2 regions of the Sphingomonas sp. CFBP 13706 genome follow, and region 2 is predicted to be linked to the other one. Evidence: riboswitches for the same ligand, from Rfam matches in the RefSeq annotation. Region 2 holds a riboswitch; the other holds the start of a gene.
The links. A riboswitch is a leader RNA that binds a small molecule or an ion and turns the genes downstream of it on or off. The one in region 2 is predicted to bind cobalamin.
Positions count from the first base shown of each region.

Region 1 (15,226 bases), on a different contig from region 2:
GGCGGTGGCGCGGTGGGCGCGGGAACCAAGGTCGCGGGCCCCGGCACGGCCGCTGCGTGGCGCGCCATCCGCCCCGCCGCCGCACCGCCGCTGTCGACGAACCACCGTGCCAGCGCGATCAGTGCGTCGACTGCGGTGTCGCGCGTCACGCCCACCCCCGCCGCGCGCCCCTCGCCGCGCACCAGCAGCCTGCCGTCCGCCGCACGCTCGACCCGGAAATCGGCGGGCGCGCAGGTCAGCACCGGCGCAGCGCCCGCATCAATCGCAAAACCAACCTTGCCAGGCAGCACCGGCAGGTCGGACAGCCGCTCGCGCAACGCGGTGGCGATATGCTGCGTATCGTCCCCGTCCCGCCAGTCGGGCGCGACCAGCATCGCGCCGCGCGCCTCGCGCTCCGGATCGGGGTCGATCAGCCCGACCGCCAGCAACGCCTCGACCAGCCCCCGCCATCCCGCCTCGGTCACACCGCGGATCTGCAGGTTCGCGCGGCTGGTCACGTCAATCTCGCCATTTCCCCACGCCATTGCCGCATCACACAGCGCGAGTGTCTGCGCGCGCGTCAGCCGGCCGAGCGGCGGGCGGATCCGCACCAGCAGCCCGTCGCCCGCCGCCATCGGCCGCCACGCATCGGGGCACCATCCCTTGACGACGAACGCGCTCATGCCGGCAGCGCAAGCTGCGCGAGGATCGAATTGCGCCGCGTCGGCCACAGCCCGGCCGCGTGCAGCGCCGCGAACCGCGCGGTCATCGCCGCCAGCGCCGCGGGGTTGGCGCGTTCCAGAAACGCGCGCACCGCGTCGCGCCCCAATGTCGCGTCATAATAGAGGTCGATCAGCGCGGGCGACACCACCCGCGCCAGCTGCGCGAACATCGCCATATGGTCGAGCGTCGCGGCGATCTCCGCGCCCCCGCGAAACCCGTGCCGCATCATCCCCTCGACCCAGGCCGGGTTCGCCGCCCGCGCATGAACGACCCGCGCAATTTCCTCGTCGAGCGACCGCGCACGCAGCCGTTCCGGATCGCGCGCATCGAGATGATACAGCGCCGCGCCCTTACCCCCGGCAACCGCCTGCGCCGCCGCGAACCCCGCCTCGTGCGCGGCATAATCCGCGGCGAGCAACAGGTCGGTTTCGGGCAGGTCCTGAACATGGACGAACGCGTCGGCGGCGGCGACCCGGTCGCGGATACCCGCCGGATCGGACCGCGTCGCACCGTCATCGCCCGCCCCGTCGAGCGCGTGGCACGACGCCGCCAGCCATGCCGCCCCCGCCGCCGCCCGCGCCGCCTCGCCGTACGTCTCGCCCGCATCACCAAGACCCAGCCCGTAGCGACCCGGCTCGGGCCCATAGACCCGCGCACCGACGGCAGCGCCGACGAACGGATTCCAGTCGCTGGGCTCGTCGCGCAGCGCCAGCGCGCGCACCGCCTGCCCGAACATCTGGCCGAGCGCGGGAAACGCATCGCGGAACAGCCCCGACACACGCAGCGTCACGTCGATCCGCGGCCGGTCGAGCCTGGCCAACGGCAGGATCTCGACCCCCGTGACGCGGTCCGACGCGTGATCCCAGACCGGTTCCGCGCCTAGCAAATGGAGCGCCATCGCAAACTCCTCGCCCGCGGTCCGCATCGTCGCCGACGCCCACAGGTCAACGACCAGCGCGCGCGGATAGTCGCCCTCATCCTGCAGATGCCGGCGGACCAGCTCGTCGGCCAGCCGCACGCCCTGCGCATGCGCCGCGCGCGACGGCACCGCGCGCGCGTCGGTCGCATACAGGTTTCGCCCGGTCGGCAGGACGTCGCTGCGTCCGCGCCACGGCGACCCCGACGGCCCCGCGGCGATCCGCCTGCCCCGCAACGCGCTCAGCAGCCCGTCGCGCTCGGCCTCGCCCTGTTCGCCACGCCCATAAACGTGCAGCCCGTCGCCGAACTGGCTCTCCTTCACGTCGCACACGAACGTGTCGATCCGGGTGATCGCCTCCGCCTGGCTCGTCGACTCGTCGAGCCGCAGCGTCGCCGCCAGCCCGGTCGCGCGCGCCTCGTCGGCGATGTCGCGCTGCAGCCGGTCGCGGCGCGCGGGGTCGAGCCCGTCGGCGGTCGAAAACTCGTCGAGCAACGATTCGAGCCGCCCCAGCCCCGCGCCGCTGCGCGTCGTCGCGGCCGGCGGCGGGACATGGCCGATCGTCACCGCGCCGATACGCCGCCGTGCCTGTGCCGCCTCGCCCGGATCGTTGACGATGAACGGATAGAGCACCGGCATCGCCCCGGTCAGCGCCTCGGGCCAGCATTCTCCCGACAGCGCGACCGCCTTGCCCGGCAGCCATTCGAGCGTCCCGTGCGCGCCGACATGGATCAGCGCATCACTCCCCCGCGCGTGCAGCCACAGATAGAAGGCGACATAGGCATGACGGGGACAGCGCGACAGGTCGTGATACTCCCCGACCCGCGCCGCGCTGCGCCCGCGTTCGGGCTGGAGCGCGATCACCACGCCCCCCCGCTCGACGCCCGCGAACTCGAACGCGCCGTCGATACAGGCCGGATCGTCCTCGGGCGCGCCCCAGCCTTCCTCGAGCGCATCGCGCAACACGGCCGGCAAGCCCCCAAGCGCCGCACGATACGCCGCGACCGGCCACGCGATCCGCCCCGTCGCCAGCGCCTCGGCCAGCGCTTGCGGCGCCGCGCCGCCGGTCGCATAGCCCGCCGCCGCCAGATCCTCGACGATCGCGTCCGCGGACGCCAGCGCGTCGAGCCCGACCGCATGCGCCATCTGATAGTCCTTGCCCGGATAGGTCGACAGCACGACCGCGGGTCGCTGCTCCGCGACCGGGCGCTCCGCCAGCCGCACCCACGCGGTGACGCGCGCGACGATTGCGGCGATCCGCTCGGGATCGGCCCGGTGCTCGCGCCGCGCATAGCCGAGAGCGTCGTCGCGGACGCCGTCCTCCTTGAAGCTTGCGACGCCCGCGAACAGCCGTCCGTCGACCTCGGGCAGGACGACGTGCATCGCCAGGTCGGCGGGGGACAACCCGCGCGTCGACCCCCCCCAGGCGGCGCGGTCCGACGTCGCCAGCGCGACCTGGAACACCGGCACCCCCGCCCCGTCGAGCGGCGAGCTGTCGTCCGCGCCGCGGCCGGAAAAGGCGGTCGCGTTGACGATCGCCGCCGGGGCGAGCGCGACGACCCAACGCGCCAGCCACCCCGCCGCGCCCGGCGCCTTCAGCGACGGCGCGAACAGCCCGACGACGTCGAACCCCGCCGCACCCAGCCCGGCATGCAGCGCCTCGATCGGGTCCAGATCCGCGGCGGTCAGGTAGGAGCGGTAGAAGATCAGCAGGATTCGCGGCCGCGTCGCGGTCATCGCGAACGCCGCGGGGCACGTCACACCATCCCGCGGCTGCCACCCGCCGACCTCGGGGACCGTCTTCACCCCCGCGACCGGCCCGGCATAGAGCCCCGCCGCCAGCGCCATCTGCGCCAGCGCGGCTTGCGCCGCGACCGCGCCGCCATCGTCGCACAAGGCGGCGAGCCGGCGCAGCGTCGACACCGGCACCGTCGACGCCGCATCGAGCCGCGCGTCGATCCGCCCGTCCGCAGGCAGCACCGCCAGCGCGATCCCCCGCGCCCGCGCCAGTGCCTCGACCTGCTGCAACCCATAAGACCAGTAGGACCGCCCGCCGATCAGCCGGATCACGATCCCCTTCGCGCCTTCACCCCCCGCCAGCGTCCGCTCGACATAGGTATCGACCGACAGCGGATGCGCGAGCGCGGACAGGTTGGCGAGCCTGAGCGACGGCAGCGGGCTTCCACTCGCCGCCGCACGCCGCCACCCGGCCGCGAACGCGCCGAGATCCCCGTCCGAAAAGGACAGGACGACGAGGTCCGCCGGGCTCTGCGCGAGGTCCTGCGGGACCGCGCTCTCCTCCAGCCCGTGGCTTTCGCGGAAGACGACGTGCATCGCCGTCAGCCCTGAAGCGCGGCCCGGATCCTTGCAGGGTCGATCCGGTCATGCTCGGCGATCACCACCAGCCGCGTCTGCCGCGCCTCGTCGGCGCGCCACGGCCGGTCATATTGCGTCCGCACCCGCGCACCGACCGCCTGCACCAGCAGCCGCATCGGCTTGCCCGTCACCGCGGCATAGCCCTTCACGCGCAGGATGTCGGCGTCGCGCGCCAGCGTCTCGATCCGCGCGGCGAGCGCCGCCGGCTCCGCGATCTCGCCAAGCTCGACGATCATGCTGTCGAAATCGTCATGCTCGTGATCGTCCGCGCCATCATGATGCGACGGCCGCGCGGCGATGTCGTCCTCCGCCGCCGCGTTCAGCCCCAGCACGACACGCGGATCGATCACCCCGTCGGTCAGCGCGATCACCGGCAGCACGCGCGCGGATTCCGCCGCGATCACCGCGCGCGCCGCGGTGATCCCCGCCTCGCCTGCCAGATCCGCCTTGGTCAGCAGCACCAGATCGGCACAGGCGAGTTGGTCCTCGAACACCTCGGCCAGCGGCGTCTCGTGATCGACGCTCGGATCGACGCGACGCTGCGCCTCGATCGCGGCGAGGTCGGGCGCGAACCGCCCCGCGGCGACCGCTTCCGCATCGGCCAGCGCGATCACCCCGTCGACCGTGATCCGCGACCGGATCGCGGGCCAGTCGAACGCCTTGAGCAAAGGCTTGGGCAGGGCGAGCCCCGATGTCTCAATCAGGATATGGTCGGGCCGCGGGTCGAGCGCGAGCAACGTCTCGACGGTCGGGATGAAATCGTCCGCGACGGTGCAGCAGATGCAGCCATTGGCGAGCTCGACGACATTTTCGGCCGGGCAATCGGGGATCGCGCACCCCTTCAAGATGTCGCCGTCGATACCAAGCGTGCCGAATTCGTTGACGATCACCGCGAGCCGCCGGCCGCCGGCATTGCGGATCAGATGACTGATCAGCGTGGTCTTGCCCGCGCCGAGGAATCCGGTGACGATGGTAACGGGAATCTTGACCAGGGTCGGCTGGGGGTCGGTCATGCGATACTCTCCGGGCGTCGGAACGACAGCCACGGACGGACGCACGCCCGCAGCCACACGCGCGCACGACCTGACGGCCGCACGCGTTCGTCGCTCAGACGGAGTACCGTGCCGCGACCATCCCCTGGATCAAGGCAAGAGCGACCATGACGCTGGCAGGTCTCCTGGCTCGCGGGTCGAAGCTCGATGCACGCCTTCCCAGGTCCCGTGACCCAGTGGCTGCCCCCGCATCGGGGGCCTGTGCGTCTCGCTCACCGCTTACAGTTGCAGGGACAGCCGCGGCATTGGGAGGCAAAGCTCCCGCACCGCATTCCCATTCAAGCCCCGAAGGGCACCGGCGCGATCTGTTGAGGTTCGGTAGAACCAAACCTCGGGGTTGTGTTTAGAGGAGTTTGGGGACGGTGCCAATGCACCTCACCTCCGTCATCCGGACGAAAGTCAGGACCCAGAGCCACGCGTAATGCGCTGCCTGGCCCTGGGTCCCGGGTCGAGCCCGGGATGACGACGCTGCTTGTTATTCCCGCACCACCTCGATCTCGTCGAACCGCTTCCACCGGTAGATCGCGAAACTCAGTACCCAGCACGCCACGAACAGCGCGATGATCGCAAAGCCCAGCCCGTTGAAATTCTCGCCCAGCGCCGAAGCAACGTCCCACACGCCCCCGCTCAGGCCCAGCTTCGACGCCAGCAGCGCGAGCGTCTCGATCCCGCCGATCGCGATCGCGACGATCGCCGAGATCAGCGTGATCGTGATGTTGTAATACAGCTTGCGGATCGGCTTCACGAACGCCCATTCATACGCGCCAAGCATCACCACCCCGTCGGCACTGTCGACCAGCGCCATGCCGGTCGCGAACAGCACGGGCAGCACCAGCACCGTGCCGATCGACAGCCCGTCCGCGGCCTGGCTCGCCGACAGGCCGAGGATCGCGACTTCGGTGGCGGTGTCGAACCCCAGCCCGAACAGGAAGCCGAGCGGCGCCATGTGCCAGCTGCGCGTGACCAGCCGGAACATCGGCCGGAACAGCCGCGCGAGCAGCCCGCGATTGCCGAGCAGCAGGTCGAGATCCTCCTCGACATAGCGCCCCCCGCCGCGGACATGGGCGAAGGTCCGCCACACCGATCGCAGGATGATCAAGTTCATCGCCGCGATCGTGAACAGGAACAGCGCGGATATCAGCGTCGCGATCACCCCGCCCGCCTGCTTGAACGCCTCGAACTGCGCCAGCGCACTCGCGGTCAGCGCGATGGCGACCGCGGCGATCAGGACGATCCCCGAATGGCCGACCGCGAACCAGAAGCCGACCCCGATCGGCCGTTGCCCGTCCTGCATCAGCTTGCGCGTCACATTGTCGATCGCCGCGATATGATCGGCGTCGACCGCATGGCGCAGGCCCAGCCCCCAGGCGAGCATCGCGGTGCCCAGCATCAATGGCTGCGCCTGGAACAGCGCGAACGCCCATCCCCAGGCGGCGATATTGGCCGCCACCAGCATCGCGAACATCCAGCCGATCCGGTGTCGCGTCGAACGACCGGCGGTCCGCCCGGTCATGATCTTGGTCATTGGCACATCCCCGGCGTCCGACGAGGACGGGGGCCTGCCGCGAACGACCGGGACGCGCGCCGACCGGACGCCCTGAGCGGCCGGCATGCGTCGCCGATGCGGCCCCCGCCGCATGGTCGTCGCTCAGACGGCGTTCACCGTGCCTCGGCCACCCCCTGGACCGGGACAAGAGCGACCAGACGCCGGCAGGTCTCCTGGCTCGCGGGTCAAGGCTCGACGCACACCTTCCCAGGCCATCGGCCCAGTGGCTGCCCCCGTCGCAGGGGGCGCGTGCGTGTCGCTCGCCGCTTACAGTTGCAGGGACAGCTGCGGTCTTGGGGCGAACCCCGCACCGCATTCCCATTCAAGCCCCGAGGGGCACCGACGCGATCTGTGCGGATCCGGCTTGCGTCGGACCTGCGCCATAGGGCTAGCGCGTTTTGCCTGCGCTGACGACAGGATTTGCGTGCGACGCAACGCAGGGCATGTCGTCCCATCTCACCGCAACGTCTGCCGCACCTCGTACGTTGACCACGTGACCGACCGGCCTCCCGCCGGTCGCGGCGTTGCCCGCTTTCCGCCCCGCGGCATTCGTGCGAGCAGCGCAGACCTTCATCGCCCCGCTGAACGGAGCCCGCATGCGCCCTCTCGTCCCCGTCGCCGAAGCCCAGTCCCGCCTCTTCGCCATGGCATCGCGCGTGCCGGCCGAAACCGTGCCGCTGCGCTCCGCGATGGGTCGCTGGGCGGCGGAGGACATTCTCGCCCGCCGCACCCAGCCTGCGACCGACCTTTCGGCGATGGACGGCTATGCGATCCGCTACGCCGATCTGCCCGGCCCCTGGACCGTCATCGGCGAGAGCGCGGCCGGCCGCCCCTTCGCCGGCACGCTCGCCCCGGGCGAGGCGACGCGCATCTTCACCGGCGCGGCGATGCCGCCCGGCGCTGATACCGTCCTTGTTCAGGAAGAGGCCGCGCGCGACGGCGACCGGCTGATGCTCGACGGCGAAGGCCCCGCCTTTGAAGGCCGCAACACACGCCGCAAGGGGCTCGACTTCGCGACCGGCACGCGGCTGATCGCGGCCGGCGATCGGCTGACGCCCGCGCGCATCGCGGTCGCTGCGACCGGCGGACACGGCACGCTGTCGGTCGGCCGCCGGCTGCGCGTCGCGGTCGCCGCGACGGGGGACGAGCTCGTTCCGCCCGGCTCGACCAGCGACCCCGTCCTGCTACCGGAATCAAACGGCATCATGCTCGCCGCGATGCTCGCCGACCTGCCCGTCGACATTATCGATCTCGGAATCCTCCCCGACCGGCTCGACACGCTGCGTGACGCCTTTGCCGGGGTCGACGCCGATCTGCTGGTAACCACGGGGGGCGCGTCGGTCGGCGATCACGATCTCGTCCGCCCCGCAATCGAGGCGGCGGGCGGCAGCATCGACTTTTGGCGGATCGCGCTGCGCCCGGGCAAGCCGATGATGGCGGGCGCGCTTGGCCGGACGATGCTGCTCGGCCTACCTGGCAACCCGGTCTCCGCCTTCGTCACCGCCATCCTCTTCGTCCGCCCCGTGGTCGCGCACATGCTCGGCGCGCGCGATCCCCTGCCGCAGACGACGCACGCGCTGCTCGGCGAGGATCTTCCGCCCAACCAGTCGCGGACCGACTATATGCGCGCCGAACTGCGCGAGGGTCGCGCCTATGCCTCGACCATCCAGGACAGCTCGATGCTGCTGACGCTCGCCCGCTCGTCCTGCCTGATCGTCCGCGACGGCGACGCGCCTGCGGCAAGGGCGGGCGACTCGGCGGAAATCCTCGTCATCGCGTGACGTCACCGCTTGACGAAGCTGCAAGTGTTCCATAGAAGTTCCTCGTCTGTTCCGGACGGAGAACCGTTATGCTCACGCGCAAGCAGCACGAGCTTGTCTGCTTCATCAATGACCGCCTCGCCGAGACGGGCGTGTCGCCCTCGTTCGAGGAGATGAAGGACGCGCTCGACCTGAAATCGAAATCGGGCGTACACCGTCTGATCAGCGCGCTTGAGGAGCGCAACTTCATCCGGCGCCTGCCCAACCGGGCGCGCGCGCTCGAAGTGCTGCGGATGCCCGAGCGTCCCGAGTCTGCAACAGGGCAGACGGCGGCGAAGTCGGGGCCGAAGGTGGCGGCATCGGCCGACACCGTATCTGCGCCGAACACGGCCAGCGCCACGCCCGCGTCGCCCGATCGCATCGCGGCGAACGACGTCGTCGAGATCCCGCTGCACGGCCGGATCGCCGCCGGCGTCCCAATCGAAGCCTTTGAAGGCAGTTCGATGCTGGCCGTTCCGGCCGCACTGCTTGGCACCGGCGAGCATTATGCGCTGGAGGTTTCGGGGGACTCGATGGTCGAAGCCGGCATCCTTGATGGCGATTACGCGCTGATCCGCCGCACGGAAATCGCACGCGACGGCGAAATCGTCGTCGCGCTGATCGAGGACAGCGAAGCGACGCTTAAATATTTTCGCCGCGAAGGCGCGATGGTCCGGCTTGACCCCGCCAACCGTGCCTATGACCCCCAGCGTTATGCGCCCGCACAGGTCCGGGTTCAGGGCAAGCTGTCGGGTATCCTGCGCCGCTACGACTGACGAATGCCGGGGAGCGCTGGCGGTCATCACCGCCGCGCAACCGGCTGGCGTGGCGTTCAGTGGGCCGCGACCAATGACATCGCCACGAAAAGCGCGCCGCCGACAAGCGTCGAATATTGGCGGACTTAGTAGCAGCTTGCTTTGCATAAGACCGGCATAATCCAGCTCCAACGTTGGCCACCGTCCCGAATACCCGGACGAAGCCAACGGTGGAGGCAGGTCGCACGCGCATTAAACCAGCAAGCCCCCGTCCCACCTCCCCCGTCATCCTGACGAAAGTCAGGATCGAGAGCCCGGCACGCAATCCTCGTGACCTTGGGCTCTAATCGCAGCCTGGATGACGGTTGGCGCGAAATACGTCTCGTCGAAACTACGGACTGACAGAGATGTCGATCCGACGCGCTGACCAACGGCCAAGCATCATCGTCCGCGCTCCTGAACCGCGGCTTCCCGAACCGGTGGCCACACCTTCGCGAAATCCTGACCCGACACTCCGGTCGCGGCCTATCGCTCTGACCACCCCCGAGCCGGCACCCGAAACCGGACCGACGCCGCACCCCCGGCCATCCCGCGCTGATCGCCCCCCGCCCCGAACCGACGCGCTGGCCGCGCCAGCGTCGGCGGATCGCGCCACGGGTGCCGATCCCCCGGATTGAGTACCGTCACCATCCGCCCCGTGGTCAACGTCAACGCGATCCCCCCGGTCCGCGCGAGCACCGATCGATCGAGCTTCAGCCATCGCGGCGTACAATCGCGCGGCAGCCCGCGCTCGCTGATGACGATGTCCGCGCGCCGGCAGGCGGCAACCATCTCCGCGATCGGCACCCGGTAAACGCTCCGCGTTGCCAGCACACGCCACGCCCGCCCCCGCGCGACGACATCGGTCAGGCACAGGTCGCGGCTGCACCGCGCGTCGGGCTGATCCGCGAGCAGCAGCGGCTCACCATCGACCCCGCCATTCTCCGCCAGTGTATCGCGGACATAATCCCCCGCCCGATCGCGAAGCAGCGCGAGCCCGGCGGCGGTCCGGACCGCGACATGGCGACCATCGCCCGTGACCAGTATATCGGGTGACGGCGTCGTCAGCGCCCAGATCGCGCCAATCGCCAAGGGCAGGATCCCGATCCGTCGCCACTGTGTCCGCCACAACGCGATCCACACACCGCCGCCGACCATCAAGGCAAACGCCCCATCGGGAACCGCCGGCAGCGCGCGGACCGCGCCCGGTGCATGCGCCACGCCTCGCGCGAGCCACAGCAGCGCGTCGAGCGCATGCTGGACCAGCCACCAGGCGGGCGCGCCAATCCCGATCGTGTCGAGCAGCAGCGCCAGCGCCTCGAACGGCATCACGACAAACGTGGTCAGCGGGATCGCGACGATATTGGCGACCGCGCCGTACAGCCCGGCCTTGTGGAAATGATAAACCGCGATCGGCATCAGCGCCGCCTCGACAACGAGCCCGGTCAGCAGCAGCGACGCGGCGCCGCGCAACAGGCGTCTGCTGCGGCCCTCGTCATGCGGCGTGAACGTGGCACGGACGACGGGATGCTCGTGCAGCGCGATGATCGCGGTGATCGCGGCGAACGACAATTGGAAGCTCGGCCCGGCGAGCGATTCGGGCAGCGCGAGCATCACCGCGATCGCTCCCGTCGCGACGAGCCGCAACGTCATCGCCTCGCGCCCCATCGCCAGCGCGACCAGCACCAGCAACGCCGCGACGCAGGAGCGGATCGTCGGCACCTGGCTGCCCGTCAGCACGGTGTAGCCGATCGCCGCTGCGGCACCGGCAAGCGCGGCGATCAGTGGCAGTCGCGTGTGCAGCGCGAGCCATGGGCTGAGCGCCAGCAGCCGCATCACGATCAGCATCGTCGCGGCGACCGCCGCGGTGATGTGGAGGCCGCTTACCGAAAGGAGATGCGCCAGCCCGGCGCGGCGCATCGCCTCCGCATCCGCGTCGCTGATCGCGCCGACGTCGCCGGTCGCCAGCGCCGCCGCGATCCCGCCCGCGCTCCCGTCAAGCTGCGCGACGATATGCCGCGACAGCGCCACCCGGACTCCAGCGCCGCCGCGGCCCGGCTCTGCTACCACCACAGGCGAAAAGCCCCGCCCCGTCGCGCCGATCGCGCCGAACCAAGCGACGCGCGCAAAGTCATAGGCGCCGGGCACCGCCGGCAAGGGCGGCGGCATGAGTCGCGCGCGAAGCTTTATGGTCGCGCCGATCGCGAGCGTCGCCGGCGCATCCGCCTCTGCCAGGTTGATGCGGACGCGGCCGGGCAACGCAACCGGCGCGCCATCGGCGTCCTGCCCCGGCCCGACCGGCCGCACCGTCAACCGCACCAGCCGACGCGCGACGAGCGGTTCGATCGTCTCGACCCGCGCGGACAGCTGCACGAATGTCGGCCCCGCGAGCACCGGTGCCGCCACCCGGTCCGATCGTACCCAGATCAGCCCGATGCCGAGCGCCGCCGCAATCGCGCCGATCGCGAGCATCCGCGCCGCGCGCCCGCCGCGCCCCGCCGCAAGTCCGGCCAACCCGCCAGCGACCAGCACCAGGATCGCGGTGCCCCATGCCGCGGGATCGGGCAGCACGAACCACAGTGCGATGCCGCCGCCAAGCCCGACCGGCAACCAGGTTATGAGCTGATCGCGCTCCGCCTCCAGCCAGCGTTCGATCGCCCGGCCCGGCTCCGCCATCCAGGGCGGCACGCCCATTTGTCGCCGCCGGGGACGCATGCTAGAGGCGGCGACGGCTGATCCGGCCATCGTTTCTACAGTCTGGGAGCACCCGCGGTTGGGCGCAATATCTGATACGGATGCCGTCGTTTCGGCCGCACCCGTGGTTACTCGTTTCGCTCCGTCGCCGACGGGGTTCCTGCATCTTGGCGGCGCACGCACGGCGTTGTTCAACTGGCTGTTCGCCAAGGCGAACGGCGGCAAATTCCTGCTGCGTATCGAGGATACCGACCGCGTGCGGTCGACCCAGCCGGCGATCGACGCGATCATCGACGGCATGCGCTGGCTGGGGATCGACTGGGACGGCGACGTCGTCATGCAGTTCGCCGGCGCCGATCGCCACGCCCGCGTCGCGCACCAGATGGTCGAGGCCGGCCACGCCTATCGCTGCTACATGACCAATGACGAGATCGCGGCGATGCGCGCGGAGGCGCAGGCGGCCAAGAAGCCGCTCCGCATCCGCAGCCCGTGGCGCGACCGTCCGGCAAGCGAGGCCCCCGATCTTCCCCATGTCGTCCGCCTGCGCGCGCCGCAGGAAGGTGCGGTCACGATCGAGGATCGCGTCCAGGGATCGGTGACGGTCCGCAACGAGGAAATCGACGATCTCGTCCTCCTCCGTTCGGACGGCACGCCGACATACATGCTCGCGGTCGTCGTCGACGATCACGACATGGGCGTTACCCACGTCATCCGCGGTGACGATCATCTCAACAACGCGTTCCGGCAGCTGCCGATCTACCGCGCGATGGACGCGATCGAGGGCGGCTGGCCCGATCCGATCTATGCGCACATCCCGCTGATCCACGGCCCCGATGGTGCCAAGCTGTCCAAGCGTCACGGCGCCGTCGGCATCGAGGCGTATCGCGACGAGATGGGCATCCTGCCCGAGGCGTTCGACAATTACCTGCTGCGGCTCGGCTGGGGGCACGGTGACGACGAGATCATCAGCCGCGAACAGGCGGTCGAGTGGTTCGACCTGTCGGGCGTCGGCAAGTCGCCCTCGCGCTTCGACCTGAAGAAGCTCGAGAATCTGAACGGCCACTATATTCGCGAGGCCGATGACGCGCGTCTGGCCCAGCTCGCCGCCGATCGGCTCGGCCATGCCCTGCCCGATGGCGGACTCGACCTTCTGACTCGCGCCATGCCGGTCCTGAAGCCACGTGCAGCGAACCTGAACGAACTCGCCGAAGGTTCGAATTTCCTGTTCAGCCAGCGACCTTTGGCGATGGATGACGCCGCAGCGAGCCTTTTGCAGGGTGAAGCGAGTGCGATTCTGACGAACGCGCATGCTGAACTTGACGCGCTCGACAAGTGGGATACGGAAGCGCTCGAAGGCGCGGTACGGCGCGTGGCCGAAGCGCGAAGCCTAAAGCTCGGGCAGGTTGCACAACCCCTTCGCGCCGCGCTGACCGGTCGCAAGACGTCGCCGGGAATATTCGATGTGCTCGACCTGCTCGGGCGTGACGAGAGCCTCGGTCGGATCGCCGACCGGATGGCAGACTGATAAGATTTCGAGGAAGGATACAAGCATGAGCGAGACCGCAAACCTCAAGGTCGACGGCAAGGAATTCGATTATCCGGTCATGTCCGGTACGGTCGGCCCCGATGTCATCGATATCCGCAAGCTGTACGCGCAGACCGACAATTTCACCTATGATCCGGGCTTCACCTCGACCGCCTCGTGCCAGTCGAAGCTGACCTATATCGACGGCGATGCGGGCACGCTGCTCCACCGCGGCTACACGATCGGCGAGCTCGCCGAACAGTCGAACTTCATGGAAGTCGCCTATCTGCTGCTGAACGGCGAACTGCCCAGCGAAGAAGAGCTGTCGACCTTCTCGAACACGATCACGCGCCACACGATGGTGCATGAGCAGCTCGCGCAGTTCTTCCGCGGGTTCCGTCGCGACGCGCATCCGATGGCGATCCTGTGCGGCGTCGTCGGCGCGCTGTCGGCCTTCTATCACGATTCGACCGACATCCACGATCCGGCACAGCGCGTCATCGCGTCGCATCGCCTGATCGCCAAGATGCCGACGATCGCCGCGATGGCGTACAAGTACAGCGTCGGCCAGCCGTTCGTCTATCCGGACAACACGCTGAGCTACACCGGCAACTTCCTGAAGATGACGTTCGCCGTGCCAGCGGAGAAGTACGTCGTGAACCCGATCGTCGAAAAGGCGATGGACCGCATCTTCATCCTCCACGCCGATCACGAGCAGAATGCGTCGACCTCGACCGTCCGTCTCGCCGGCTCGTCGGGCGCCAACCCGTTCGCGTGCATCGCGGCCGGCATCGCCTGCCTGTGGGGCCCCGCGCATGGCGGCGCCAACGAAGCCGCGCTCAACATGCTGCATGAGATCGGCACGGTTGACCGGATCCCCGAGTTCATCGCCCGCGCGAAGGACAAGAACGATCCGTTCCGCCTGATGGGCTTCGGCCACCGCGTCTACAAGAACTACGATCCGCGCGCGGCCGTCATGCAGACGACCGTTAAGGAAGTGCTCGGCGAGCTGGGCGTCACCGACCCCGTGTTCGACGTGGCGATCGAGCTCGAGCGTCTGGCGCTGAACGATCCCTACTTCATCGAGAAGAAGCTGTTCCCGAACGTCGACTTCTATTCGGGCGTCATTCTCTCGGCGATCGGCTTCCCGACCTCGATGTTCACCGTGCTCTTCGCACTCGCCCGCACCGTCGGCTGGGTCGCGCAGTGGAACGAGATGATCACCGATCCCGACCAGAAGATCGGCCGTCCGCGCCAGCTCTACAGCGGCCCGACGCAGCGCGACTATACGCCGATGGCGTCGCGCTGAGATGAAGCTCCGGCCGATCCTCATGGTCATCGGTGTGCTGTGCGCGCTGATGGGGTTCCTGTGGATCGGCCAGGGGCTTGGCTATGTCCATTGGCCGCGATCGAGCTTCATGCTCGATCAGCGGCCTTGGGCGGACCGCGGCGCCGCGCTCGCGGTATTAGGCCTGGTACTGATCCTGGCCGCGCGTCGCCTGCGTCGGTAACGACAACACGAACCGAGCCCCCTCGCCGATCGCGCTGTCGATCGTCAGGTCGCCGCCCATCGCCCGAGCCAGCCGCCGCGCGATATAGAGGCCGAGGCCGTTGCCGCCCGGCTCGGACGCGTCGACCCGCTCGAATTTCTCGAAAATCCGTGCATGATCCGCGGGCGCCACGCCCTTGCCGGTATCCGCGACGACGACGGTCACCTGGTCGCTCCCCGCATGCGCCGTCACCATCACCGCGCCACCCGACTGCGAATAGCGCACTGCGTTGCCGATCAGATTGACCAGGATCTGCAACACGCGCCGGAAAT
Region 1 covers NZ_JACYVM010000002.1:387,260-402,485, reverse strand. Annotated here, with positions in the region: gene IFS44_RS05210 (cobalamin biosynthesis protein CobG) at 1-662, opposite strand, end outside; gene cobN (cobaltochelatase subunit CobN) at 659-3,952, opposite strand; gene cobW (cobalamin biosynthesis protein CobW) at 3,958-5,007, opposite strand; cobalamin riboswitch at 5,145-5,361, opposite strand; gene IFS44_RS05195 (HoxN/HupN/NixA family nickel/cobalt transporter) at 5,522-6,559, opposite strand; cobalamin riboswitch at 6,739-6,951, opposite strand; gene IFS44_RS05190 (molybdopterin molybdotransferase MoeA) at 7,189-8,373, shown strand; gene lexA (transcriptional repressor LexA) at 8,442-9,167, shown strand; gene IFS44_RS05180 (ComEC/Rec2 family competence protein) at 9,672-11,879, opposite strand; gene gltX (glutamate--tRNA ligase) at 11,899-13,404, shown strand; gene IFS44_RS05170 (citrate synthase) at 13,430-14,713, shown strand; gene IFS44_RS05165 (hypothetical protein) at 14,715-14,915, shown strand; gene IFS44_RS05160 (sensor histidine kinase) at 14,871-15,226, opposite strand, start outside.
Region 1: another riboswitch for cobalamin. It lies ahead of IFS44_RS05195 (HoxN/HupN/NixA family nickel/cobalt transporter); the one in region 2 lies ahead of IFS44_RS02270 (TonB-dependent receptor plug domain-containing protein).

Region 2 (15,226 bases):
CCACGACATGCGTCATCGCCGGTCGCGCCGCGAACCCCGCAAGCACCTCGTCGAGTGGCAGATAGTCATAGCGCAGGACGATGTTGATCTCGTCGGCGATGACCATCGCATAGCTCGGGTCGAGGATCATTCGGCGGACCTCGTCCCACCCTTCGCGCGCCACCGCGATATCGCGGGCCCGATCTTGCGTATCCCAGGTAAAGCCCTCGCCCATCGGCTTGAATTCGACCAGATCGGGAAAGGCGTCAAAGATGACCTTCTCGCCGGTCGTCATCGCACCCTTGACGAACTGTACGATCCCGACCTTTCGCCCATGCCCCATCATCCGCACCGCCATGCCAAGCGCCGCGGTGGTCTTGCCCTTGCCCGGTCCGGTGTGGACCATCAGCAGGCCCTTCTCGATCGTCTTGGCCGCGACGATCTTGTCCTGGACGACCTTCTTCTTGGCCATCCGCGCCGTGTGCTCCGCCTCGCTCCGCATCAGAATGCTGCCTTCACGCCGGCATAGGCGCCGCGCCCCTGGCCAACATAGCTGAACACCTCCTCGTACCGCTCGTCGAACAGGTTTTCGACCCGACCGAAGACCGATAGCCGGGGCGTCAGCTTGTACGCCGCGTTCAGGTTGACGAGGACATATTCCTGGAGCGAAACGCGGACAGGGACATAGCTCGGATCGGTATAGGCATCGTCCTGCTGCCGGCCATTATACCGGACGGTGAGGGTCGCCGAGGCGCGCTCGTCGCGGCTGAATGCGGTCATGTTGACGCTGCCGATATGGTTGGGGCGCCGGATCTCCACGCCCCCGTCCTCGCGCGCCTTCAGATAGGTATAGGCGAGGTCGAAGCGCAGTTGTGCGATCGGTCGGGCTGTGGCGAACACTTCGACGCCATGCTGCGTCGACCGCGTATCGCGGTTGCCGGGCGTCGCGACGAAGTCGGGGGCAGGATAGGTAGTGAAGATCTCGTTCTTCAGCCGACTGTCGAAATAGGTCGCGCCGATCGTCGCACGATCCCCCCCGAAAGCCTGTTCGACCCCGGCTTCCCACCCCTTTGACTTTTCGGGCGTGAGGTTCGGATTGCCGATGTAGCGACCGTCGGAATAGCCGAAGAGATCGAAATAGCCGGGGTTCTTCACGCCGGTACCGTAGGCGCCGCGCACCCGCGTTCCGGTCGCGAACCGGTAGCTCGCCTGCGCGCGATAGGTGGTGGTGTCATCGAACCGGTTATTCTCGTCGCGCCGCACCGATCCGCCGATCGCGAGCGCATCGTCGATCACGACGTCATACTGTCCCACGATCCCAACATTGTCAGTGTGCCGCCGTCCGGTGAAGACGAACTCTGAAGGGACCGGACTAAGCGTCTGGAATTCCTCACGCTCGACATCGACTGCGGCGGTCAGCCGATGCCGGATGCGATCGGTGCCGAACCGGAAGGCGCTTTCGAACGATCCCTTGTACCGTCGTGCCTTGTTGCCAAAGCTCAAGGCATCGTCGACCAGCGCCCGGCGTGTCGTATCGGCAAACTGGCCGCTGAGCGCATTCGTCCAGCGGCCATCCGCCAGCGCCAACTCGGCGCGGAGAAGCCCGTAATAGGCTTCCACCGTGCTGCGCGCGCCGGGCGTATCGACGATCGTGCCGAACTGCGGGCCGCTCAATGCCGTGTCGTTGCTGTCGGCATCGGTATAGCTATAGCGCCCGACGCCCGTGACCTTCAGCATGTCGGTCGGCGACCAGCTGAGCTTGCCCGTCGCGCCGACGCTCTTCGCGCCGATGTCGCGCGATCCGCCCCGTGCGGTCGGCGTGCCGTCGGTGAGGTAGGTCGAGCTCGACAGCGCGTAATCGAGATTGCCCGCCACGCCCGCGACCCGGGCGCCTCCAGAAAACGTGCCGAACGATCCCCCTTCGGCCCGCAGTGATACGCCCGGGGCCTCCGCGCCGCTCGGCGTGAGATACTGGATGACGCCGCCGATCGCGTCGGACCCGTACAGCGCCGATTGTTGGCCGCGCAGCACCTCGACCCGTGCCGCCTCGTCGGCAATCAGTGTGCCGAAATCATATTCGCCCTGATAGGGATCGGACACTTCGATCCCGTCGATCAGCACCAGCACGTGATTGCCCTCCGACCCGCGGATCCGGACCTGCGTCGTCCCCCCGACCGCGCCGGTCCGGCTGACCGCCAGTCCGGGGACGTCGCGCAGCACGTCGGACACGATCCGCGTCTGCCGCTGGTCGAGCGTCGCTGCGTCGAGCACCGTCACCGACGCCCCGAGCTGATCGGCGGGAACAGCGTCCCCCGACCTTGATGCGGTAATCACCAGCTCGGCGCCACCCGCTGCCGCCTCGCCCGTCGGCGCAGTAACCGGATCGGGCTCGGCCGCAGCCGGCGATGCAAAGGCCGTGGCGGTCGCGAGCGCCGCAAGCGAAACGAAAATTCTGGTCATGAAACGATACCCCCGGCGTCACGAGCGACCAGCCGGGGCCTGCCGTCCGATGATCCGGACGGCCGGCGCAACGCTTGGGGTGTACGCCGAACCGCACCCGCCACGCGCACCGATGCGGCCCCCGCCGCATGGTTCGTCGCTCAGACGGAGTACCGTGCCGCGGCCATCCCCTGGACCATGGCAAGAGCGACCGAGCGCCGGCAGGTCTCCTGGCTCGCGGGTCGACGCCCGGTACGCGACCTTCCCGAGCCCTGCGCTTTCGCTCAGGCCTAGTGGTCGTCCCCTCGTGACGAAGGAACATGCGCACCGCGCTCACCGCTTACAGTTGCAGGGAGAGCCGCGGCATGAGGAGGCTCGCCTCCCGCACCGCATTCCCTTTGAAGCCCCGAGGGGCACCGACGCGATCTGCGACGCCGGCCTTCACCGGTTTCGCAAGGCGACGGTAGCGCAGAAAATACCCGTCGCCAATGGGCCTAGAGTCGCGCGAGGATCGCCCGCGCCTGACGCAAGTGCGGCGCATCGATCATCCGCCCATCGAGCTGCAGCGCGCCGGCCTCGGGAGCCGCCGCAAACGCTGCGACGACGGCGTGCGCACGTGCAACGCTCGCCGCATCCGGCGTGAACGCGGCGTTGATCGTGGCGACCTGCGACGGATGAATCGCCATCATGCCGGTAAAGCCGTCGCGGCTGCCGCGCGCGGCATAGGCTGCCAGCCCGTCAATGTCCGCGATTGCTGGATAGACCGTTTCGATCGCCGCGACGTCCGTCGCATGCGCGCCGAACAGCAGCAGTGATCGTACGAGCTTATAGGGATCGGTATAGGACCCGTCGTCCTCCCGACTGGTCGCCGCGCCGATCGCCGCGGGCAGGTCCTCGGCGCCCCAGGTCAGGCCGCATAACCGGTCGTTGACCCGCGCATATTCGCCCAATGTGAAGATCGCGGCGGGCACTTCGGTCGCGATCGGCAGGATCGGCGGACAGTCATCGCCATAAGCCTCGACCAGCGCGAGGACGGTCGCGGGTCCGGTCGCCTTGGGCAGCATGATCGCATCGGCGCCCCTCGCCGCAGCGATATCGTCGTCCAGCCACCCCGAGTCGACGGGATTGATCCGGACCATCCGCACGACGTCGGTGTGGTCCTGCAACGCGGCCCGGACCGCCTCGCGGGCAACAGCCTTGCGGGAGAGCGAGACCGAATCCTCCAGATCGAGGATGATGGCATCGGCCCCGCTCGCTGCGGCCTTCGCAAAACGCTCGGGCCGGTCTGCGGGCACGAACAGCAGCGAGCGCAACCTCATGCCGGCGTCCGCAGCAGCAGTGCCGAGCGAAGGCACTGACAGACGATCTCGTCACGCTGGTTGATCAGCTGGTGCATGAATGTGACGATCCCGGCGTTCGGGCGCGACCGGCTGGGCTTGAGCTCGGCGACCTCGGTCTCGGCGCGCATCGTGTCGCCGATGAAGACGGGTTTCGGATGCACGAGCTTGTCGTAACCGAGATTGGCGACGAGCGTCCCGAGCGTCGTGTCGCCAACCGACAGGCCGACCATCAGCGCGAAGGTGAAGGTGCCGTTGACGAGGATCTGGCCGAATTCGCTCGCCTTCGCCGCCTCCGCATCGAGGTGCAGCGGCTGCGGATTGTGCGTCATCGTCGAAAACAGGAGGTTGTCCGTCTCCGTGACGGTGCGGCGGATCTCATGGACGATCCGGTCGCCGACTGCCCATCGGTCGAAATAGCGGCCGGCCATCAGTCATCCTTCTCGATACGCGCGAGCACCATGCCATCGCTCACCTGCCCGCCTTCGATCGCGGTCAGTTCGGCAACCGTCCCGTCGAACGGCGCGATGAGCGAATGCTCCATCTTCATCGCCTCCAGCGTCACGAGCTTCTGCCCCTTTGCGACATGGTCCCCGATAGCTACGTCGACCGCGATGATCCGTCCCGGCATCGGTGATAAGATCGCGCCATCCGCTGCCGCCCCCATCGCCGCGCCAGACGCACGCCAGGGCCGCAACTGCCAGGTCTGCCCGGCATCGGAAACGAGGGCGGCATCGACTGGTTCATGGACGCCGCGACCGTCGAGATCGATCGTCACGATGTCGTCGTCGAGCAGGAACCGCGCCGTCTTCAAAGGTGCCGCGTTGAGGCGAAAGCCCGCCATCGGTTCGACGCGTACGAGCGTGTGCGCGGCCTCGATCAGCGCTTCCTCGCTGGGCTGCGCCGGGGGCATCAGCGCCGCACCTTCGCGGGCTATCAGCCCGGTATCGAGCGTTCCCGCGACAAATTCCGGATGGTCGAGCGCCTGGACGAGAAACCCCGCATTTGACCGGACTGGCCAGACGACCGCCTTGTCCAGCGCCTCCGCCAACGTCTCGCGCGCGGCTTCACGCGTGTCGCCCCAGGCAATCACCTTGGCGATCATCGGGTCATAATAAGGCGAGATGTCCGCCCCCTGTTCGACACCCGTATCGACCCGCGTCGCATCACCCAGATCGAACGCCTCGAGCCGCCCGATCGACGGCAGGAAACCCTTGGCGGGATCCTCCGCATAGAGCCGGGCCTCGATCGCCCAGCCGCGGATCGCAAGATCATGCTGCTGCAGCGGCAACGCCTCGCCGCTGGCAATCCGCAGCTGCCACTCGACAAGGTCCTGTCCGGTGATTTCCTCGGTGACGGGATGCTCGACCTGCAACCGGGTGTTCATTTCCATGAACCAGATCCGATCGGCGCGCAGGCCTTCGCTCGCATCGGCGATGAACTCGATCGTACCCGCGCCGACATAGTTCACGGCCTGTGCCGCGCGCACCGCCGCCGCGCAGATCGCCGCGCGCGTCGTATCATCCATGCCGGGCGCCGGGGCCTCCTCGATCACCTTCTGATGCCGGCGCTGCAACGAACAGTCACGTTCGAACAGATGGACGACGTTGCCTTGCCGATCGCCGAACACCTGCACCTCGATATGCCGCGGTGACAGGATATATTTCTCGATCAGCACGTCGGTATTGCCGAACGAAGCGGAAGCTTCGCGCTGGCACGAAGCGAGCGCGTCGGCAAAGTCGGCGGACGCATCGACGCGGCGCATACCCTTGCCGCCGCCGCCCGCAACGGCCTTGATCAGGACGGGGTAGCCGATGGCATCCGCCTCGCGCTGGAGCCGATCGGGCGACTGGTCCTTCCCCAGATAGCCCGGTGTCACCGGAACGCCGGCCGCCATCATCCGCTGCTTTGCGGCATCCTTCAGCCCCATCGCGCGGATGCTGTCGGGATCGGGGCCTACCCACAGGATCCCTGCGTCGAGCACGGCCTGCGCGAAGTCCGCATTCTCGGACAGGAACCCGTACCCCGGATGAATAGCCTCAGCGCCGGTGGCGAGCGCGGCGGCGATGATCTGCTCTCCGACCAAATAGCTCTCGCGCGCCGGGCTCGCACCGATATGCACCGCCTCGTCCGCGTGCCGGACATGCAGCGCGCCCGCATCGGCATCGGAATAGACCGCGATCGTGCGGATTCCCAACGCCCGAGCCGTGCGAATGATGCGGCAGGCGATCTCGCCACGATTGGCGATGAGCAGTGATTCGATCATTGCGCGGGGCATCCGGTGGTCCGCTTAGACCAAGTGATGTTGAGGATCTTCCACCGGCCCGCTTCGCGCACCATGTCGAAATGGTCGGTCCCGCAATGCGCGACCCGGCCGTCGATAATGAAGACATAGGGCGACCATACCATCGCGATATCGCCATCGATATCCACGGCGGGATCCGTCAGGCGTTCCGCATATCGCTCCGGCCCGGGCTTCAGACCGGCGGCGAAGTCGGACCAGGCGGTCCGGCGGATGATGCGCGTGCCGTCGGCCTTTTCTTCCACGGCCGTAGCCCCCCCCTCGGGGCGCACCTGTGCGAGCAGTGCCTGGCCATCGCGGGTGGCCAGCGCGGCCAAAATCGCGTCGATCGGCACCATGACGCCGGCCTCCTCCGTCACCACGGCTGGCGGCAAGCCGGTGCCCTTGACGATCGGCTGGACCGGAGTGACCTGACCCGCGGCCAGCAGCAACGATAGCAGGATCATCGGCTTACATCCTGAACACACCGAACGCGGGGCGTTCGGCGATGGGAGCGTTGAGCGTCGCGGCGAGCGCGAGGCCGAGCACGTCACGGGTCTGCGCGGGATCAATGATCCCGTCGTCCCACAGGCGCGCGGTCGCGTACCAGGGATTCCCCTCGTCCTCATATTTCTGACGAACCGGCACCTTGAACGCTTCGGCTTCCTCCGCCGTCCAGTCGTCTGCGTCGCGGTGAACGGTGGCGAGGACCGAGGCCGCCTGTTCGCCGCCCATCACGCTGATCCGGCTGTTCGGCCAGCTGAACAGGAAGCGTGGCGAATAGGCGCGTCCGCACATGCCGTAATTGCCGGCGCCGAAACTGCCGCCGATCAGCACTGTGATCTTCGGCACGGTCGCGGTGGCGACTGCCGTCACGAGCTTTGCACCATGTTTGGCAATGCCTTCCGCCTCGTACTTCCCGCCAACCATGAAGCCCGAGATGTTCTGGAGGAACAGGAGCGGTACCTTGCGCTGGCAGGCGAGCTCGATGAAATGCGCGCCCTTCTGTGCGCTTTCGCTGAACAGGACGCCGTTGTTGGCGAGGATCGCAACGGGGAGCCCGTGGATATGCGCGAACCCGCACACCAGCGAGGTACCATAGAGCGCCTTAAACGCATGGAATTCGCTGCCATCGACCAGCCGTGCGATTACTTCGTGCACGTCATAGGGCGCGCGCACATCGGACGGCACGACACCGTAAAGCCCCTCAGCGTCGTATTTCGGCGGGCGCGCCGGTTGCCGGTTCACCGTGACAGGGACCTGTGGCGGCAAGGTCGAGACGATGTCGCGAACGATCGTCAGCGCGTGGTCGTCCGATTCCGCGACATGATCGACGACGCCCGACCGCCGTCCATGCGTGTCCGCGCCGCCGAGGTCCTCCGCGGAAATCACCTCGCCCGTCGCCGCCTTGACCAGCGGCGGCCCAGCGAGGAAGATCGTGCCCTGCCCGCGGACGATGATCGTCTCGTCGGACATGGCCGGGACATAGGCGCCGCCCGCAGTGCAGCTCCCCATCACACACGCGATCTGCGGTATCCCCAACGCCGACATCTGCGCCTGGTTGTAGAAGATCCGGCCGAAATGCTCGCGATCGGGAAATACCTCTGCCTGATGGGGAAGGTTCGCCCCACCACTATCGACGAGATAGATGCAGGGCAGCCGATTTTCCTGTGCGATTTCCTGCGCTCGCAGGTGTTTCTTGACGGTCAGCGGAAAATAGGTCCCCCCCTTCACCGTAGCATCGTTGCACAGGATCATGCACTGCCGACCGGCAACGCGGCCGATCCCCGCAATCACCCCCGCGCCGGGCACCGCATCGTCATACAGCCCATTGGCGACGAGCTGGCCGATCTCGAGGAACGGCGAACCCGGATCGAGCAAGCGCTCGACCCGGTCGCGCGGCAGCAGCTTGCCACGCGCAACGTGCCGGTCGCGCGACCGGGCGTCTCCGCCGAGCGCGACGCGCGCAACGTCGTCGCGCAGGCGCTGGGCGAGCGCGCGGTTGTGCGCCGCATTCGCCTGGAACGTCTCCGCGTCGACCGACACCTTCGTATCGAGGACGGGACCGCTCACCGTTCACCCCGCCGCGACCTGATCAGCACGCTCATTGCATCACCTTGGGCGCGGCACCGATCAGTTCGCGTCCGATCAGCATCCGGCGAATCTCGTTCGTCCCCGCGCCGATATCGAGCAGCTTGGCGTCGCGCATGTAGCGCTCGACCGGCCAGTCCTTGGTATAGCCCGCGCCACCCAGAGCCTGGATCGATTCCAGCGAGACCTTCACCGCGCTCTCGCTCGCCAGCAGGATCGCGCCCGCCGCGTCGAACCGCGTCGTCTTGCCCGCATCGCAGGACCGCGCGACGGCATAGACATAGGCACGTGCAGAACTCAACGCGACATACATGTCCGCGACCTTCGCCTGGATCAGCTGGAACTGCCCGATCGCGGTCCCGAACTGCCTGCGTTCGCGGACATAGGGGATGACCACGTCGAGACAGGCCTGCATGATGCCGAGCTGAATGCCCGCGAGCACCGCGCGCTCATAGTCGAGGCCCGACATCAGCACGCCGACGCCGCCATTCTCCGGGCCCATCACTGCGTCGAACGGCACGTGGCAATCGGTGAAGACAAGCTCGGCGGTCGGGGATCCCCGCATGCCCATCTTGTCGATCTTCTGCCCGATCGCGAATCCCGGCATGTCCTTCTCGATCAGGAAGGCGGTGATCCCCTTCGATCCCTCCCCCGTCTTCGCATAGACGACGAGCGTATCGGCATAGGCCGCGTTGGTGATCCAGAACTTGGTGCCGTTCAGCACATAGCCACTCTCGGTCTTCACCGCCTTCAACTTCATCGACACGACGTCGGATCCCGCCCCGGCTTCGGACATCGCGAGGCTTCCGACATGCTCGCCCGACACCAGCTTGGGCAGATATTTCGCCTTTTGCTCGGCATTGCCCCAGCGGCGGATCTGATTGACGCACAAGTTGGAATGCGCGCCATAGCTCAAGCCGATCGACGCCGATGCGCGCGATACTTCCTCGACCGCAACGACATGCTCGAGATAGCCGAGCCCGAGCCCGCCATACTCTTCCTCGACGGTGATGCCGTGAAGCCCCAGCTCGCCCATTGCCGGCCAGAGCTCGCGGGGAAACCAATCCTCCGCATCGATCTTCGCAGCCAGCGGAGTGATCTTCTCCTTCGCAAAACGCTGCGTCGTGTCGCGGATCATGTCCGCGGCTTCGCCCAGCGCGAAGTCGAAATCTGGCGTCACGAAACTCTCCTTACCGTATTATTCCCGTGGCTTGCCGGGCTGCTCTCTTCACCGTTCTCGCCCGATGCTCAGCGGGGGTCAGAGACCGCAGCTGTCGCACCAAGCGTCGTGATCACGCCGTCTACGACCGTGATCGGCCAGACCGCAAGCGCTTGCCCCATGCAGGGACCGCCGACGCAGCGGCCATCGTCGATCCTGAACAGTGCGGAATGCCACCCACAGACGATCAGGTCGCCATTCGGGCTCAGATAGTCGTCGAGGGTGCGCGCCAGTGGCAGTCCGGCGTGCGGGCAGCGGTCGACATAGCCGACGACCCCGTCACCGCGCCGAACCGCAAAACCGTGGAACCGCCCCGCGCGCATCTGCACGACATAGCCTCTCGACTGGCCGGGTGCGATCGCCTCGATCGACCCGAGCGCAATCCCGGCCGGCGTGGCGAACAGCCGCACCGACGACGGAGTATCGCTCACGACATTGCCGTCGCTAGGCTCGCCCTGCATGTCCGTCATGACGTCGTCACGCGTCGACCGTGATCACCCCACGCCGGATCTGGTCGAGTTCGATCGATTCGTACAGCGCCTGGAAGTTGCCGTTGCCGAACCCCTCATTACCCTTGCGCTGGATGACCTCGAAAAAGATCGGCCCGAACAGCGGTTCGGTGAAGATCTGGAGGAGCAGCCCCTCCTCACCGACATTGCCGTCGAGCAGGATCCGGTTGCGCCGCAGCCGCTCGAGATCCTCGCCATGGTTCGGCACGCGCTTGTCGACCAGTTCGTAATAGGTCTCGATCGTGTCCTGCAGCCGCACGCCGCGCGCGCGCAGTTTCTCGACGGTCGTGTAGATATCGTCGGTGGTCAGCGCGAGATGCTGGATGCCTTCGCCATTATAATCGCGGATGAACTCCTCGATCTGGCTGTGGTCGTCCTGGCTCTCGTTCAGCGGGATCCGGATCGCGCGATCGGGCGCGATCATCGCCTGGCTGAACAGGCCCGTCGCCTTGCCCTTGATGTCGAAATATTTTTGCTCTTCGAACCCGAAAATCTGGCCGTAAAAGGTCGACCAGGTCCGCATCTGGCCGCGTTTTACGTTGTGCGTGAGATGGTCGAGCAGATCGAGACCGACCGAATTCTCCGCCTCGGCCTCCGCCGCGCCCGGGATTTGATCCCAGGCATCGTACAGGCTGCCAGCGCCGCCATGACGGTCAACAAGATAGAGCAGCGATCCGCCGATCCCCTCCAGCGCGTAGCTCTCGTCGCCCAGCGCACCGAGCGACGCATCGGCCGCCTTCGCGCCCCGTGCCAGCGCAGCGTCGAAAGCCGCCTTGGCGTCCGCAACACGGAACGCCATGCCGTTCGCCGAAGGACCATGGTCGGCGCGGAACGTCGCGGCCTGCCCCGTCGGTTCAGCGTTGAGCAAAAGGTTAATGCGACCCTGTTTGTAGCGGGTCACTGCCTTGGTCGGATGCCGGGACGCGGGCACGAAACCCAATTGCTCGAACTGTTTGCCCATCGCCGCCGGATCGGGCGATGTGAACTCGCAGAACTCGAAACCATCCAACCCCATCGGGTTGACGTCCATATGCTCCATGATGCGACAGCCTCTCACAGCTTTATAGTATCGTTGGATACCAACTGCGCGTTTACGCAGATCGTGTCAACTGATACTATCCCGGGCCATGACCGCTTCATCCGACCGCCCACTGCTGCTCGACGACTTCATCCCGTTCCGGCTGTCGTTCACGTCGAACCTCGTCAGCGACACGATCGCGCGCAGCTATGAATCGCTGTTCGGCCTCTCGATCCCCGAATGGCGGCTGGTCGCCGTCATCGCCGAAACCGGCGGCATTACGCAGGCGGAAATCGGTCATCGTACGCGCATGGATAAGGTTACGGTAAGCCGCGCGGCGATCGCGCTGGTCGAGCGAGGCCTTCTCGAACGGCGCGCCAATGCCAGCGACCGTCGCTCGCACCTGTTGATGCTCAGCGATGCCGGTCGCACGCTTTACGCTGCGGTCGCACCCAAGGCGCGCGATCTGGAGGCGCGGATCTTTGCGCAGTTCGACCCGGCCGAAGTCGCTGCATTCACGGCGATGCTCCGCCGGATCGACGCGGTGACCAGCGCGCTCGATCAGCCGGCCCAGGGCGGTGACGGTGTCCACAGCGTCCGCAAATAGTCGAGCAGTGCAACGACCGACGACGGCACTGCACCGCGCGGGTGCAGCGCGAAGATCCCCACATCCGCGCTCCCCTCGATCGCCGGCAGGACGCGAACGAGCCGCCCCGCCGCCAGATCACTGCTGACGTCCCACAGCGACCGCAGCGCGATCCCCACGCCCGACAGCGCGAGTTCTCTCACGACCTCGCTCGAATTCGTGCGCACGTGGCTCGCGGCATCGATCGTGAAATCGCCGTCAGACCCCGTCAGCCGCCACGGCATCTGCCCGCGCGCCGCGAGCAGCCGATGGTCACCCAGCGCCGCCGCGCTGCCGGGAATTCCCGCCATTTCGAGATAGGCGGGTGCGGCGCACAGGACCCGGCGGCTGTCGCCCAGCCGGTGCGCGTCAAAACCCGGCTCGACCGTCGGCGCGATCCGGATCGCGAGGTCGATACCCTCGCCGAGCAGGTCCGAAAAGCCGTCGGACAGGTTCAGTTCCAGCGCGATGTCGGGATGCGCATCGAGAAAAGGCTTGAGCCTAGGTGCGATATGCAAGCGCCCGAAAGACGTCGGCGCGCTGACGCGGAGCGGACCGCTCGGCCCGGCGGCCCGGTCGCCGACCCGCCCCTCGGCCTCCCGAATCGCGGTAAGGATCGCGACCATGTCCGCGTGATACCGCTCCCCTCGCGCCGTCGGCTCGAGCCGCCGCGTCGTACGATTGAGCAGCCGCACTCCGAGCCGCGTCTCGAGCCGGACGATCCGTTTCGATACCATCGCCGGGGAGATGCCGCGCAAGCGGGCAGCCCCGCTCAGGCTTCCGGCCGCGACGACGTCGACGAACAAGGCGGCATCCGGATCCATTCATTCCCCCGGTGATCGACAGCTTCAACACTTGATCGTCTACCGAACAGCCTGGCGGTCGTATAGAATGATCGTCAGATAGGGAGAGAGCGATGAGCGCGACGTCTGACGGCATGATAGACAAGGCGGGGCTCCGTGTCGCCGCACCGCTGGCACGGTTCCTCGATGACCAGGCGCTGCCCGGCACGGGAGTCGACCCGTCCGCCTTCTGGTCCGGAATGGCCGACATCTACGCCCGCTTCGCACCTGAAAATCGCGCTCTGCTTGCCCACCGCGACGCGCTGCAAGCGAAGATCGACGCCTGGTACAGCGCGCTTGGCGGCCGCCCCGTCGATCCGGATGCCCAGGCGCGCTTCCTCCGTGAGATCGGTTATCTCGTTGAGGAGCCTGCGCCGTTTGTGGCGACCTCGACCCGCGTCGATGACGAGGTGGCACGGCTGGCAGGCCCGCAGCTGGTCGTGCCGGTCCTCAACGCCCGGTTCGTCCTCAACGCCGCAAACGCGCGCTGGGGCAGCCTGTACGACGCACTCTACGGCACCGACGTGATCCCCGGAACGCCGTCCGGTCGGGGCTATGATCCGGACCGCGGTGCACAGGTGATCGCCTGGGCCAAGGCGTTCCTTGATTCCAGCGTGCCGCTTGCGACGGGTTCGTGGACCGACTGGGACGGCAGCCCGCCCGTGCTGGCACAACCGGATCAGCTCCGCGGCCATGCCGGCAGCACGATTCTGTTGCGCCACAATGGCCTGCATATCGAACTTGTCATCGATCGCGACCATCCGATCGGCGCGTCCGACGCCGCCGGACTGGCCGATGTCCGGCTCGAATCCGCGCTCACGACGATCGTCGACCTTGAGGATTCGGTCGCAGCAGTCGATGCCGACGACAAGGTCGCAGCCTATGCCAATTGGCTGGGGCTGATGAAGGGCGATCTGGAGGCGCAGTTCGACAAGGGGGGCCGGACGCTGACCCGGTCGCTGGAGGACGACCGGCGCTACACCGCGCAGGACGGGTCCGAGATCGTCCTGCCGGGACGAAGCCTGTTGTTCGTCCGCAATGTCGGCCATCTGATGACCACACCCGCGATCCATCTGCCCGATGGGACGGAGGCGCCCGAGGGCATACTTGACGGGATCGTGACCGTGCTGATCGCGCTGCACGATCTGAACGGCACCGGCCGCTTCAGGAACAGCCGCCAGGGTTCGATCTACATCGTCAAGCCGAAGATGCACGGCCCCGACGAAGCGGGCTTCACCAATCGGCTGTTCGACGCGATCGAGGATCTGCTCGGCCTCGACCGCCACACGATCAAGGTCGGCGTGATGGACGAGGAGCGCCGCACTTCGGCCAATCTGGCCGCCTGCATCGCCGCGGTGAAGGACCGCATCGTGTTCATCAACACGGGCTTCCTCGATCGTACGGGCGACGAGATGCACACCGCGATGCGCGCCGGACCCATGATCCGAAAGAGCGAGATGAAGGCGAGCGCCTGGATCGCCGCCTATGAGGATCGCAATGTCCAGATCGGCCTCGCCTGTGGCCTCAGCGGTCGCGCGCAGATCGGCAAGGGCATGTGGGCAGCTCCCGATCGCATGGCGGACATGCTCAACCAGAAGATCGCACACCCGATGACCGGCGCCAACACTGCCTGGGTCCCCTCACCCACCGCGGCGACGCTCCACGCGACGCATTACCACCGCGTCGACGTCTTCGCGCGGCAGGCAGCACGACAGAGCGAGCCGGTCACGCCGCTCGAGAAGCTGCTGACGATCCCGCTGGCACACGGCCATAACTGGTCCCCCGACGAGATCCGCGACGAGCTCGAGAACAATGCACAGGGCATTCTCGGCTATGTCGTGCGCTGGATCGACCAGGGCGTCGGCTGCTCGAAAGTGCCGGACATTCATGACATCGGCCTGATGGAAGATCGCGCGACCCTGCGGATCAGCTCGCAACATATGGCGAACTGGATGCTCCACGGCATCGCAACGCCCGCCGAGGTCGATGCCGCCTTTGTGAAGATGGCGGCCAAGGTCGATGCGCAGAATGCTTCCGATCAGCACTATCGGCCGATGGCAGGGCACGAAGCAACCAGCCTTGCCTATCGCGCCGCGCGCGCGCTCGTCTTCGAAGGGCTTGATCAGCCGAACGGCTATACAGAACCCCTGCTCCACCGCTTCCGGCAGGAAGCAAAAGCAGCGCAAACTGGTAACAGTTGACACCATATTGGCCGGGGGCCATCGTCCTTGGCGAAACCCCCGGCCCCCGCGGCACGTCGAACAGGGGTGCGCGAGGAGAGTGTTACGATGGCCAATGACCCGGCCGCCACCGGCTATATTTCGGGTTTCGGCAACCATGTCGCGACCGAGGCCGTCGCAGGCGCGCTGCCCATCGGCCGCAATGCGCCACAACGGCCCCCCTTCGGGCTGTACACCGAGCAGCTGTCGGGCACGGCCTTCACCGCACCGCGTCACGAGAACCGGCGGAGCTGGCTGTACCGCATGCGCCCGACCGCCGAACATCCGCCCTATGTCCGGTATGACGGCGCCGCACGTTTCGCGGCGGACGCGCAGGACTGTCCGCTGGCGCCCAACCGGTTGCGCTGGGACCCGAGCGCGCCACCCTCCCCGGGCACCGACCTGATCGACGGCATGACGACGATGCTCGCCACCCGCGATCCTGCGGATCTGGAGGGCGTCGCGGTCCACCTCTATGCCGCCAACCGCGACATGACCGCGCGGGTCTTTGTCGATGCCGATGGCGAATTGCTCTTCATCCCCCAGGCGGGGCGGCTCGAACTCCTGACCGAGCTCGGGCGGATCATGGTCGCGCCCGGCCAGATCGCGCTCATCCCGCGCGGTGTTCGTTTCCGGGCTTTGCTACCCGATGGGCAAGCAACGGGCT
Region 2 covers NZ_JACYVM010000001.1:511,389-526,614, forward strand. Annotated here, with positions in the region: gene cobO (cob(I)yrinic acid a,c-diamide adenosyltransferase) at 1-481, opposite strand, end outside; gene IFS44_RS02270 (TonB-dependent receptor plug domain-containing protein) at 481-2,439, opposite strand; cobalamin riboswitch at 2,622-2,854, opposite strand; gene IFS44_RS02275 (HpcH/HpaI aldolase/citrate lyase family protein) at 2,913-3,737, opposite strand; gene IFS44_RS02280 (MaoC family dehydratase) at 3,734-4,186, opposite strand; gene IFS44_RS02285 (acetyl/propionyl/methylcrotonyl-CoA carboxylase subunit alpha) at 4,186-6,021, opposite strand; gene IFS44_RS02290 (hypothetical protein) at 6,018-6,503, opposite strand; gene IFS44_RS02295 (carboxyl transferase domain-containing protein) at 6,508-8,109, opposite strand; gene IFS44_RS02300 (isovaleryl-CoA dehydrogenase) at 8,141-9,307, opposite strand; gene IFS44_RS02305 (Rieske (2Fe-2S) protein) at 9,376-9,807, opposite strand; gene hppD (4-hydroxyphenylpyruvate dioxygenase) at 9,824-10,894, opposite strand; gene IFS44_RS02315 (MarR family winged helix-turn-helix transcriptional regulator) at 10,983-11,480, shown strand; gene IFS44_RS02320 (LysR family transcriptional regulator) at 11,435-12,322, opposite strand; gene IFS44_RS02325 (malate synthase G) at 12,415-14,541, shown strand; gene hmgA (homogentisate 1,2-dioxygenase) at 14,629-15,226, shown strand, end outside.